2 regions of the Janthinobacterium algoris genome follow, and region 2 is predicted to be linked to the other one. Evidence: predicted binding sites of a transcription regulator. Region 2 holds the regulator's gene; the other holds the start of a gene.
The links. The regulator HrcA, encoded in region 2, represses chaperone genes, less so after heat shock. The targets are predictions, from matches to a motif close to TTAGCACTCNNNNNNNNNGAGTGCTAA.

Region 1 (5,839 bases), on a different contig from region 2:
CATCCTGGCCAACGTCATGCTGCCGCTGCTCGTCGTCGGCGCTCACAAGGCGGCCGCCGAACAGCGCGCGCGCGCCGCCCTCGACAAGGTGGGGCTGCTGGACCGCGCCATGGCGCGTCCCCTGTCGCTGTCGGGCGGGGAACAGCAGCGCGTGTCGATTGCGCGCGCCATCGTCAACCGGCCGCAGATCATCCTGGCCGACGAACCAACGGCCAACCTGGACCGCGCCAGCGCTAACAAGGTGCTCGACGCCCTGAAAGCGTTTCATTCGGTGGGCGTGACTTGCCTCATTTCCAGCCATGACGAACAGATGCTCGACGCCGCCGCCCGCGTGATCCACTTGAAAAACGGCCAGCTGGTGGCCATCGACAAGGCCACGCAGGCACCCGTCTTCGCGCCACCCGATCCCGATTTTGCGCCATCCCCCGACCCGGACGACGCGCAGGGAGAACAGGCATGAGAGGCTGGTTCCGTCAACACCGCTTCGCGCTGGGCTCGGCGCTGATTCATTTGCGCAAGTCGCCGGGCGGCTTTTTATTGAACGTGCTCGTCGTCGCCATCGCCCTGTCGCTGCCGTTCGCCGGCTTGACCATGCTCGACAATGTGCGCCCCATGTCGGAACAGATGTCGGTCGACCCGGAAATCAGCGTTTTCCTGACGATCGACACGCCGCGCGAGCAAGCCGTGGCCCTGGCCAGCGCCATGCGCAAGATTGTGGGCGCGCAAAACGCGAAGATCGTCTTCATCCCGCGCGAACAGGCGCTCGACACCCTGAAAAACAAGAACGGCCTGGCCGACGTGCTCAGCACCCTGGGCGACAATCCCCTACCCGACAGCTACGTGCTGAAGCTCGATGCGTTCAGCAGCGCCAGCGAAGCGCAGGACGTCGATGCCGTGGCGGAACAGTTGCGCCACCTGCCAGGCGTGGAATCGGCGCAAGTCGATTCGGCCTGGGTCAAGCGCCTGGCGGCCCTGCTGGGCGTGCTGCGCCTGGTGCTGTTGCTGCTGGCCATGACCCTGGGGGTGGCCGTAATCGCCGTGGTCTTCAACACCATCCGCTTGCAAGTGATGCAGCAGCGCGATGAAATCAGCATTTCGAAATTGATCGGCGCCACCGACACCTTCATCCACCGCCCCTTCTATTACACGGGCGCCCTGCTGGGCCTGTGCGCCGGTGCGCTGGCGCTGGGCGCCGTGGCGCTGGCCTTGCAGCCACTCAATACCGCGATTGCCGAGTTTGCACGCCTGTATGCGTCCGAATTCCAGCTGGTGCCGCTGGCACCGCTGCCGATGGCCGGTTTGCTGGCCGTCAGCGCCGGCCTGGGCTTGATCGGCGCCTTCCTCTGCGTACAGCGCCACCTGGCGCGCCTGAACTGACCATCGTTTCCATGGCGGCGCCCCTGGCGCCGCCATGCGCCGCACCTCCTCCTTGCTTTTTTAATATCCACCACATGCTGTGGTTATCTTGATATCTAGCAAGTATTCTTAAGGTTCGCTTCAGCTTGCGGCCGTAGACTATGTCCGTTCGTCAAGAGGCGTGCGGCCCTTTCCGGCGCGAGCAAACAGGTGCACACTGCAGTCACCATGCGCCTTGGCGGCGCGTTTTAGATAAATTATCAACTACTAAATCGCCATAGTATTTAGGCTATCAGGACGATTAAATGTGCTGATTGGCACTCTCGGGCAGAGAGTGCTAATATAGGCACATACCAACAGCAGAACCGCCATGAGCGCCGCCATGAGTGCCATGAGTGCCAGATATAGATGGCGCCGCGATCTGCAAGTGCAAGACCGAATACGCAAAACCGAACAGACAATCAGGCCACGTCGCGTGACATGGCTATCTGGAACAAAGCAAGACTACGAGGGAGAAAACATGACTATGATGTCCGCAACGTCCGCATTGGTTCCGACCAAAAATAATGCGCTGGGCCTCGGGTTCACTGGCAATCTGGGCAATATCGACGCCTACATCTCGGCCGTGAACCGCCTGCCCATGTTGACCCACGACGAAGAAATTTCGCTGGCGACACGCCTGCGTGAAAAAAATGACCTGGCCGCCGCGCAAGAATTGGTGCTGTCGCACCTACGCCTGGTGGTCTCGATTGCCCGTGGCTACCTGGGCTATGGCTTGCCGCATGCCGACCTGATTCAGGAAGGCAATATTGGCTTGATGAAAGCCGTAAAACGTTTCGATCCGGACCAGGGCGTGCGCCTGGTGTCGTACGCCATGCACTGGGTGAAAGCCGAGATGCATGAGTACATCCTGAAAAACTGGCGCCTGGTCAAGGTCGCGACGACGAAGGCACAGCGCAAGCTGTTCTTCAACCTGCGCAGCCACAAGACGGGCCTGGACGCGATGACGCCCAAGCAGATCGATGCGCTGGCCAAGCTCCTCGACGTGAAGCGCGAAGAAGTGATCGAGATGGAAACGCGTTTGAGCGGCCGCGACATCGCGCTGGAGTCGCCAACCGACGATGAAGACGACAAGTTTTCGCCGATCGCTTATCTGTCGTCGGAGCAAAGCGAGCCGACCAAGGTGCTGGAAGCGGAACAGGTCACGCGTCTGCAATCGGAAGGCCTGGAAACGGCCCTGGGCAAGCTCGACGCCCGTTCGCGCCGCATCATCGAAGCACGCTGGCTGGCCAACGACGACGGTTCCGGCGCCACCCTGCACGCTTTGGCAGAAGAGTTCGGCGTATCGGCCGAGCGCATCCGCCAGATCGAAGTAGCGGCGCTGAAAAAAATGAAGGGTGCCCTGGCCGCTTACGTGTAAGCACAAGCAAGGCCGCAATGCAAAAGGCGCCGCAAGGCGCCTTTTAGTTTTACTACTTAATGTTTATCAACAGATAAACATGGCAGCCCGTTAAGCTGCAGCCAAACCCTTGACCAGGATTTCGGCGACCAATTCATTCAGATCCGCGTCGCGCTCCTTGGCGAGGGTCTGCAATTGCAAGACCAGATCGCTGTTCAGCTTGACGGCGAAGGGCACCAGGCCCAGGGCCTGATCGCGCTTGCGCTGCTCGCGGCGGTCGACGACCACCGCTTCCTTACCGAATGCGCCGGCGCCGGGAACATTCATCTTTCCCATCAGTTTCTTGGCATCGCTTTTCGCCAGGGCAGTTTTTTTCATGGTTGTTTCCTGATTTTCAAAACAGCCATTTTACGCAGTAATCGGCGCGCCGCGTGGCCGGCGCATCAATTCATCCGCAGCGTGCCAATAGTGCGCCGGGAAAATATCATTTTGTTATTATCATTTTCATCTCTTGCGCGCACGCCGCGTCGGGAACGCTCCACTTGAAAGGAAAAATATGCATTACCTCCATGACTCTTATCGTCGCTGGCTATTACCCATATTCATCACCTGCCTGGCCGTGCTGGCTGGCTGCGGCGCGGCCGGCAGCGCCGGCGACGCGGAAAACACGCCGCGCAACGTCACCCACGTGCTCTCGCCGGGCGAACAGGTCGCCATCACGGCTACCGATACCCTGAAACTGGAACGTGTCAACGACAGCCGCTGCCGCAAGGGCGCCGTGTGCGTGTGGAAAGGCTACGTCAGCTACAGTTTCAGTTTGCGCAACAGCGCGGGCGCCACGGATATCGTGCTGTCCGATTCCATGCCAGGTGCCGCCAGTTCCGTCACTGTCAACCACCTGACGTTCACCCTGCTCGACGTCGACCCGGCCACGCCGCCCGCCCTCAATGCAGCAGAGCCCACCTACCGGGTCAAGGTGAAAATCACGCAGGGCGCACTACCCCGCTAACATGGTGGCGCCGCTGGCTGTGGGCCGGCGCCTGTTGCCGGTCAAGCATGCCGTAATCGCGCACCACGCCGGCGATGCGCAGCCGGTAGTCGTCAAACACGCCGTGCCGGCCGGCCGATTGCGCCGCGCGGTGCACTTCCAGCTGCCGCCACTGCGCCAGCGCCGCCTCGTCGCGGAAAAACGAGAGCGACAGCAATTTACCCGGCTCGCTCAAGCTGCTGAAGCGCTCGATGGAAATGAAACCATCGATATCGTCAAGCAAGGGCCGCAGCGCGGCGGCCAGGTCCAGGTACTGCTGGCGCCCTTCTGCATTCGGCCAGACCTCGAAAATCACGGCAATCATGCTATTTCTCCAGTGCTAAAGACAGGGATGCGGGCGTTCAGCGACGGCAGATAAGTCCACGCCAGCGGCATGTCTTCCAGCCCATCGGCCCACGCTTGCAGGCAGGCCGTGGCGATGGCGTGCGCGATGGACTGGCCCGGACAGACGTGGCGACCATGGCCAAAGCCTGGCGCCACCTGCCCGCTGGCATCATGGCAGACGCTGGCCAGCACCACGACGATCATCTGCCCGGCCGGCACGCGCACGCCATTGAACTCCACGTCCTCCGCCGTGTAGCGGCGCGTGTTGTGGATGGAGGGATCATGCCGGCTGACTTCGCGCAGCATGGCCGGCCACAGCGGCGGCGTTGCGCGCAGTTGCGGCAGTAAATCCGCTTGGGTACGCAAGGCCACGACGGCATTGCCCAGTAAGCCGGCCGTCGCGTCGCACGTCTGCGACAGCAGCCCCACGAGGTTGGCCAGCAAGCCGCCCGAGGCCTGCCAGCCCACGGCATCCGCCTCTACCACAATCTTGCCCACCAAGCTGCCCGGCAACGCATCCGCCTCGCGCAGCAAGCGACCAAAACCTTGCAACAGGGCATACGCTGCCACCTGTGCGCCAGCCAGTTGCGCTCCATTGCTCAGCGGCGACAGACAGGCGATAAAGTCGCGCGTCCAGGCGGCCAGCGCCGGCCATTGCGCTGGCGCAAAACCCAGCAAGTCCGCCACGGCAAACAGGGGAAGTTCGAAAATCGCACCGTTCAGCCGGGCGGCGCTGCCGGGCAGCTGTGCTTGCGCCAGATGCAGGGTGCGCGCATGCAGGCGCGCCAGATCCACCTGGCCCAGCACGTGCGCCAGCACCTGTTTCGCCACGGCATGGCGTTCGCCCTCATTCATGCGTACCAGTTCGGCAAAGATCGCGCCGCATGGCGTGCCCGCCAAGTTGTGCGGCACGGCCAGTCCCAGTGGGCGCACGCGGCAAGCGGGATGGTCCAGCACGGCCTCCACGCCGGCCCTGCCCGTCGCCAGCCAGCAGTCGAGTGACGCATCGAAACGCCAGGATGGGCCTTCTGCCAGGCGGCGATAGTAGTCATACGGCGCCGCGTGAGTGACGGCAGCGAGCGGGTGAACAGGGTCGGTGGGATAGTCGAGCGGCATGCGCATTCCATTGCAGTGAGGTGGGGACACGAGTATGCTGCCCCTTCCACTACAACACTTCGCCCGCGAACGAATCATGGATGACAGCCCCCTTCCCCACACGGCCGATGTGCGCCTGGCGCAACTGGCCGGCGCCATCGCCGAACCGGCGCGCGCGCGCATGCTGTGTAGCCTGCTCGATGGCCATGCGCGCACGGCCACGGAATTGGCAGCGCTGGCCGAGGCAGGCGCCTCGACGGCCAGCGCCCATCTGGCGCGCCTGCGCGACGATGGCTTGCTGTCGATGGTGGCACAGGGTAAGCACCGCTATTACCGCCTGGCCAATGCAGAGGTGGCACGGGCGCTGGAAGCGCTGCTGGTGGTGGCCGGCGTGCCGGCAACGCCGTTTACCCCCACCACGCCGGACCGCTTGCGCCATGCGCGCACCTGCTACGACCACATGGCCGGCACCGTCGCCGTCACCGTGCACGACCAGTTGCACGCGCAAGGCTGGCTGCTGGACGATGGCGGAGAATATCGCCTGTCGGCAGCGGGTACGGTCGGCATGGCGGCCCTGGGCATTGACGTGCCGCAACTGCAGCAGCAGCGTCGCCGCT
Region 2 (5,839 bases):
GGCACCCTGACGTTCATCGTCGGCGGTAGCGTAGCGGCCTTGCAGCAGGCGCGGCCCCTGCTGGAAAAGATGGGCAAGAACATCTTCCATGCGGGCGAGGCGGGCGCGGGCCAGGTGGCGAAAATTTGCAACAATATGCTGTTGGGCATCTTGATGGCCGGTACGGCCGAGGCGCTGAACCTGGGCGTGGCGCATGGACTGGACCCGAAAGTGTTGTCCGACATCATGGCCAAGAGTTCGGGCCGCAACTGGACCCTGGAAGTGTACAACCCGTGGCCCGGCGTCATGGAGGGCACGCCCGCGTCACGCAACTACACTGGCGGCTTCGGCACGGCGCTGATGCTGAAAGACCTGGGCCTGGCGCAGCAGTCGGCCTTGTCGGCAAACGCGCCCACGCCACTGGGCGGCCTGGTGCGCCAGCTGTACCAGATGCATGCGCAAGCCGGTTATGCGCAGCAGGATTTCTCCAGCATCGTGCACATGTTGCAGCCGGGCTTGCAAATGCCTGCGGCCTGAGGAATTTTGGGCAAAAAAAAGCCCGCTGGTAAAAGCGGGCTAAATCCAATTCTTGGAAGAGTTGGAGGAGACAGATGCATTATGCTGCGTCGCCACATATAACTCCAATTTATCTTTTGAATATCAACTATAGATATTTGTGATATCTCTTCCCGGTAGCCGCGCAGCGGCTACCGTTCCCGCAACTCAGACCGGTTTACAGGCGATCTTTACCGTCGTCACATTCCCTTCGCCCATGGTGCCTTTTTCGGTACCTGTCGCCAGGTCGCACTGCAGACCCTTCGGCTGAACGGAGACGCTGATGGCATAGGTGCTGCCATAGTCGACAGAGCCGGCCATGGTAAAGGTTGTGGCGTCCTTGGCCACCGTTGTTATTGCACTACCGTTAATCAGCACCAGGCCGTCCACCGTCAGGCCGGAAACCGTGCCGCCGACGGTATATCTGTTTTGCGAGCAAGTAACGGCGGCGCTGATGTTGATGTAATGACCTGCCGAACCGGAGCCACCACTGATGCCGCAAGTCATGTGGGCAGGCTGGGTTTGTACGGTGATGTTGTAGTCGGTGCCATAGTCGATGCGTTTGATAAATGTAAACGCGGTCTTTCCGGATGGAACCGGGAGGGTGTCGCCGCCGTTGGCCAGGACCAGGCCGTCGGTGTTCAAGTTGCTGATGGTGCCACTGACATCATACGATGCCTTGCCGCCGCAAGCGGCCAGTCCCAGGGTCAGCAGCAGCGCGGCGAGTGGGCGCAAGCAGGATAACTTCATGTATTTCTCCAAAAAATAGGTGACGGATCGCAAGGATTACTGCGGCGTGCAGTCAAGTGTGGCCGCGGTCGTAGCGGCAGAGCCCATCGTGCCAACCGTATCGCTGGCGTCGGCACTCTTTGAACCCTGGAAGCGGCATGCCAGGCCCGTTGGCTGAGTCAGTATGGAAATGCCGTATGCGGCGCCGTCAGCAACGCTTTTGAATTCGTAGGAGGTGGTGCCAGCCAGTGGGCTGGTGCCGTTGGGGCCCATCACGAGGCGCAAGCCACCAGCGGTCAGGCCCGTGATCGTGCCGCTCAGCGGGTAGCTGTTGGTTGTGCAGATCACCTGGGCCGTGCTCACGGAATAGCTTGTTGCCTTGCCGCTGCCATTGGTAATGCTGCAAACGGCGCCCTTTGGCTGTTGCGCAATGGTGATATCGTAGCGGTCATCTGTCTTGACCAGCTTGGTGAAAACAACGGTGCCCTGGCCCGCAGTAACCGGCAAGCGTTCCCCGTCATTCAAGAGAATCAGGCCATCCTTGGCCAGGCCGCCGACGTTGACTTGCAGATACAGGTTGCCGCCGCTGCCGCCGCAGCCTGCCAGTGTGACGGCGCAAGCCGCCGCCAGCATCGAGCGCAGGTACAAATTTTTCATACATTCTCCAAAACGAATTAGGTTGGGTAGCGCAACGCGGACGCTGGCGCCGCATTGGAATGGCGCCTATTTTAGTCTATCTGGCAAGCTGAATGATCTTGCCTTGTATCACCCTGTAACAATTTTTCGCCGGGAAGCGCTGGCCCGGCCCCATTTCACGGGGCACAGCCATGCCGGCGGCGGCGATCAGTGCGACAATAGACGCAGGCTGCGCACCGTGGCGCGGCATCTACTGTGAATCCCATGTCTCTTGCTCCTGTAAAAGCTGCCGTACCGCCCAAGGCCATCCTGTTCGATCTCGACGATACCTTGTGGCCCATCGCGCCCGTGATTGCCGCCGCCGAAACCCTGCTGCACGATTGGCTGGCCACGCATGCGCCCAAGGTGGCGCAGCAGTTTTCCATCGAGGTGCTGCGCCAGCACCGTCTGGCCATGCTCAAGGAACAACCGCATTTCCATGGCAACCTGATCGAGTTGCGCCGCGCCGGTCTGCTGGCCGCCTTCGAGGCCGCCGGCGAGGATGCCGCCCTGGTCGATGGGGCCATCCTGCACTTCCTGGCCGCGCGCAACCGCGTCCAGCCGTATGACGACGTCTTGCCTGGCCTGGCCTGGATGGGGCAGCGCATGTTGGTCGGCTCGATCTCGAATGGCAATGCGGACCTTGACATTATCGGCCTGGCGCAGCATTTCAAGGTATCGATTGCTGCCAGTGATTTTGGCGTGGCCAAGCCCGATGCCAGCATCTTCCTGGCCGCTTGCGCCGCGCTGGAGGTGGCCCCGCATGAAGCCGTGTATGTGGGGGACGACCTGCATTTCGACGTGACGGGAGCGCAAGGAGCGGGCATGCGTGCCGTCTGGATGAACCGCAAGGGCAGCGACGCCCACCTGGCCGCCGGTGTGCAGCCCGACGCTATCTGCGCCAACTTTGACGAGTTGCTGTTGTGGCTGCAGCAGCAAGATTGATCGCCGCCGGACGGGCGAACGTGCATAATAGGTGCTGTTGATGCATGGTCGGCCGCTTTCATTGCCGCTTGATTAACAATATGCTTGTTTAAAGAATATTTGCTTACCTAAGACACCATGCAACTCGATACACGTGCCCAAACACTGCTGAAAGCCCTGGTCGAGCGATATATCGCCGACGGCCTGCCGGTCGGTTCGCGCGCCTTGTCGAAAATTTCCGGTCTGGATCTGTCGCCGGCCACGATCCGCAATATCATGGCCGACCTGGAGGAGCTCGGCTATGTGTCCAGTCCGCATACCTCGGCCGGTCGCATACCCACGCCGCGCGGCTACCGCATCTTTGTCGACACCTTGCTGACCGTCCGGCATCTGGATGAGCACATGGTGGAGTCGCGCATGCGCCTGCAGACGCCGCAGCCGCAAAAAACCATCGCCAACGCGGCGCAGATGCTGTCGTCGCTGTCGCAGTTTGCCGGCGTCGTGCTGAGTCCGCGCCGTGAATCCGTGTTCCAGCAAATTGAATTCTTGCGCCTGTCCGAAAAGCGCATCTTGCTCGTCATCGTCGCCCCGGGCGGCGACGTGCAGAACCGCCTGCTGCTGACGGAGGCCGACTATACGCCGGCGCAACTGGTGCAATCGGCCAATTACATCAACCAGAATTATGGCGGCCTGTCCTTCGATGCCGTGCGCGTTCGCTTGCAGGGTGAATTGCGCCAGCTGCGCGACGATATGGGCAGCCTGATGCAGGCGGCCGTGGAAGCGGGCAGCGAAGCGATGGCCGACCATAGCGATGACATGGTGATTTCCGGCGAGCGCAACTTGCTCAGCGTGAGCGATCTGTCATCAAATATGCATTCGCTGCGCCAGATGTTCGACATGTTCGAGCAAAAAACGGGCTTGATGCAGCTGCTCGACGTGTCGAGCAAGGCGACGGGCGTGCAGATCTTCATCGGCGGCGAATCGAACCTGGTGCCGATGGATGAAATGAGTGTGGTGACGGCGCCGTATGAAGTCAACGGCAAGATTGTGGGAACATTGGGAGTGATCGGACCGACGCGCATGGCTTATGAGCGCGTCATCCCGATTGTCGATATCACGGCCAAGTTGCTGTCAAGCGCACTTAGCCATCATTGAGCGCACTGACTGACGCGCCGGCTGCTCCCGTGAGAACGGCCGGCACGGATCAGGCGGTTTTGTGCGGGCAAGCCGTCTTGATGCAGTTGCCATAGATGGCCAAGGCGTGTTCGGCGATCTTGAAGCCGCGCTCTTCGGCCACTTTTTGCTGGCGGATTTCGATTTCTTCGTCGAAGAATTCTTCGACCCGGCCACAGTCGAGGCATACCAGGTGATCGTGGTGGGAGCCTTCGTTGAGCTCGAAAATCGCCTTGCCGGTTTCAAAATGATTGCGGTTGAGCAAACCTGCCTGTTCAAATTGCGTCAGGACACGGTAGACAGTTGCCAAGCCAACATCCATATTGTCGGCCAGCAGAATTTTATAGACGTCTTCTGCTGTCAGGTGGCGTACCGGGCTACTCTGGAAGATATCGAGTATCTTCAGGCGTGGCAGGGTCGCTTTCAGGCCGCTTGCCTTGAGATCACTAGGATTGTTACTCATGTTTGTTGCTCGTATGTGGGTCAGGTGCTTTATCATATAGCGTTTTGTCGGGGAGTGCCAAAATATGCATTTTTTGGCAGGCCGGTCACTCCTGGCGTTTTGTTCATCCAATTGAGGTCATTTATGCGCGTAACACCGGCTGTATTGCCATCTCTCTGGCACCGTATTTCATTTCGAGCACCAGTCGTGGCAGGCATGGTCTGTGTCGCGCTCGCCATGTCCGGCTGCGCCAGCCGCGGCATCCTTGGCGAAAAGCCGGCAGCCAGCCAAAAAGAAGGCAAGGAAGTGGTCCCCGAACAGGGCGCACAAACGAACACCATTACGCCGCTGCAAAAATTCATGTGGTTTTTCTCGCCGTATCGTCCTGACATTCAACAAGGCAACTTTGTCTCCGAAGAGATGCTGGCCCAGTTGAAAGTGGGCATGACGCGTGACCAGGTGCGTTTCGTCCTCGGCACCTCCCTGCTGACCGACATTTTCCATGCCGACCGCTGGGATTATCCATTCCGCCTGGCCCGGGGCAGTGGCGAAACCACCAGCAGCCGTGTGGTCGTGTACTTCGGCAAGGATGGCAAAGTTGAACGTTTCGAAGGTGGCAACCTGCCGACGGAGAAAGAATACATCGACCGCATCGCCGGTCCGTCGCCGTTTGCCAAGGTCGCCAAGGCCGATGTGCCTGCCGCTGTCGTTCCATCGCCCGTGGCACCGAGCGCCGTGCCCGTGCCCGCCGATGCCGCCCCCGCCATTCCTGTGAGCAAGCCTGACGTTGCACCGGCACCTGCAACGGCGCCTGCCGCCGAGCCTGCACCCGCTGCCGAGTCCACCAAATAAGTGCTGTAAGAGAATAAAATGACTGAACTGAAAATCGCCATCGCTGGCGCCAGTGGCCGCATGGGCCATATCCTGATCGAAGCGGTCAGCAATGACCCTGACGCTGTGCTGGCCGGCGCGCTCGATCGCGCTGGCTCGCCGTCCGTCGGCCAGGATGCCGCTGCCTTTCTTGGTAAACCTGCCGGCGTGCTGATCGAATCCGACCTAGCCACCGGCTTGGCCGGCGCCGATTACCTGATCGACTTCACGCGTCCGGAAGGCACTTTGCAGCACCTGGCGTATTGCGCCGAGCACGGCATCAAGATGATCATCGGCACCACCGGTTTCGATGATGCCGGCAAGGCCGCCATTGCCGCCGCTGCCGAAAAGACGGCCATCATGTTCGCACCGAACATGAGCGTGGGCGTGAATGTCACCATGAAGTTGCTGGAACTGGCCGCGAAAAGTCTGTCCGAAGGCTACGACATTGAAATTATCGAAGCGCATCACCGCCACAAGGTCGACGCGCCA

Region 1: rpoH (RNA polymerase sigma factor RpoH) is a predicted target of HrcA. The motif match lies at 1,671-1,697, and genes of this name have one in related genera.

What each region holds. Positions count from the first base shown of each region.
Region 1 is NZ_JBNYXZ010000009.1:196,370-202,208, reverse strand. It holds gene ACQ4W7_RS15560 (cell division ATP-binding protein FtsE) at 1-460, shown strand, start outside; gene ftsX (permease-like cell division protein FtsX) at 457-1,377, shown strand; gene rpoH (RNA polymerase sigma factor RpoH) at 1,883-2,776, shown strand; gene ACQ4W7_RS15545 (hypothetical protein) at 2,867-3,133, opposite strand; gene ACQ4W7_RS15540 (hypothetical protein) at 3,312-3,764, shown strand; gene ACQ4W7_RS15535 (antibiotic biosynthesis monooxygenase family protein) at 3,739-4,107, opposite strand; gene ACQ4W7_RS15530 (cytochrome P450 family protein) at 4,104-5,243, opposite strand; gene ACQ4W7_RS15525 (ArsR/SmtB family transcription factor) at 5,320-5,839, shown strand, end outside.
Region 2 is NZ_JBNYXZ010000017.1:39,949-45,787, forward strand. It holds partial or broken gene mmsB (3-hydroxyisobutyrate dehydrogenase) at 1-516, shown strand, start outside; gene ACQ4W7_RS22360 (hypothetical protein) at 703-1,284, opposite strand; gene ACQ4W7_RS22365 (hypothetical protein) at 1,321-1,920, opposite strand; gene ACQ4W7_RS22370 (HAD family hydrolase) at 2,164-2,883, shown strand; gene hrcA (heat-inducible transcriptional repressor HrcA) at 3,001-4,017, shown strand; gene fur (ferric iron uptake transcriptional regulator) at 4,067-4,498, opposite strand; gene ACQ4W7_RS22385 (outer membrane protein assembly factor BamE) at 4,694-5,329, shown strand; gene dapB (4-hydroxy-tetrahydrodipicolinate reductase) at 5,348-5,839, shown strand, end outside.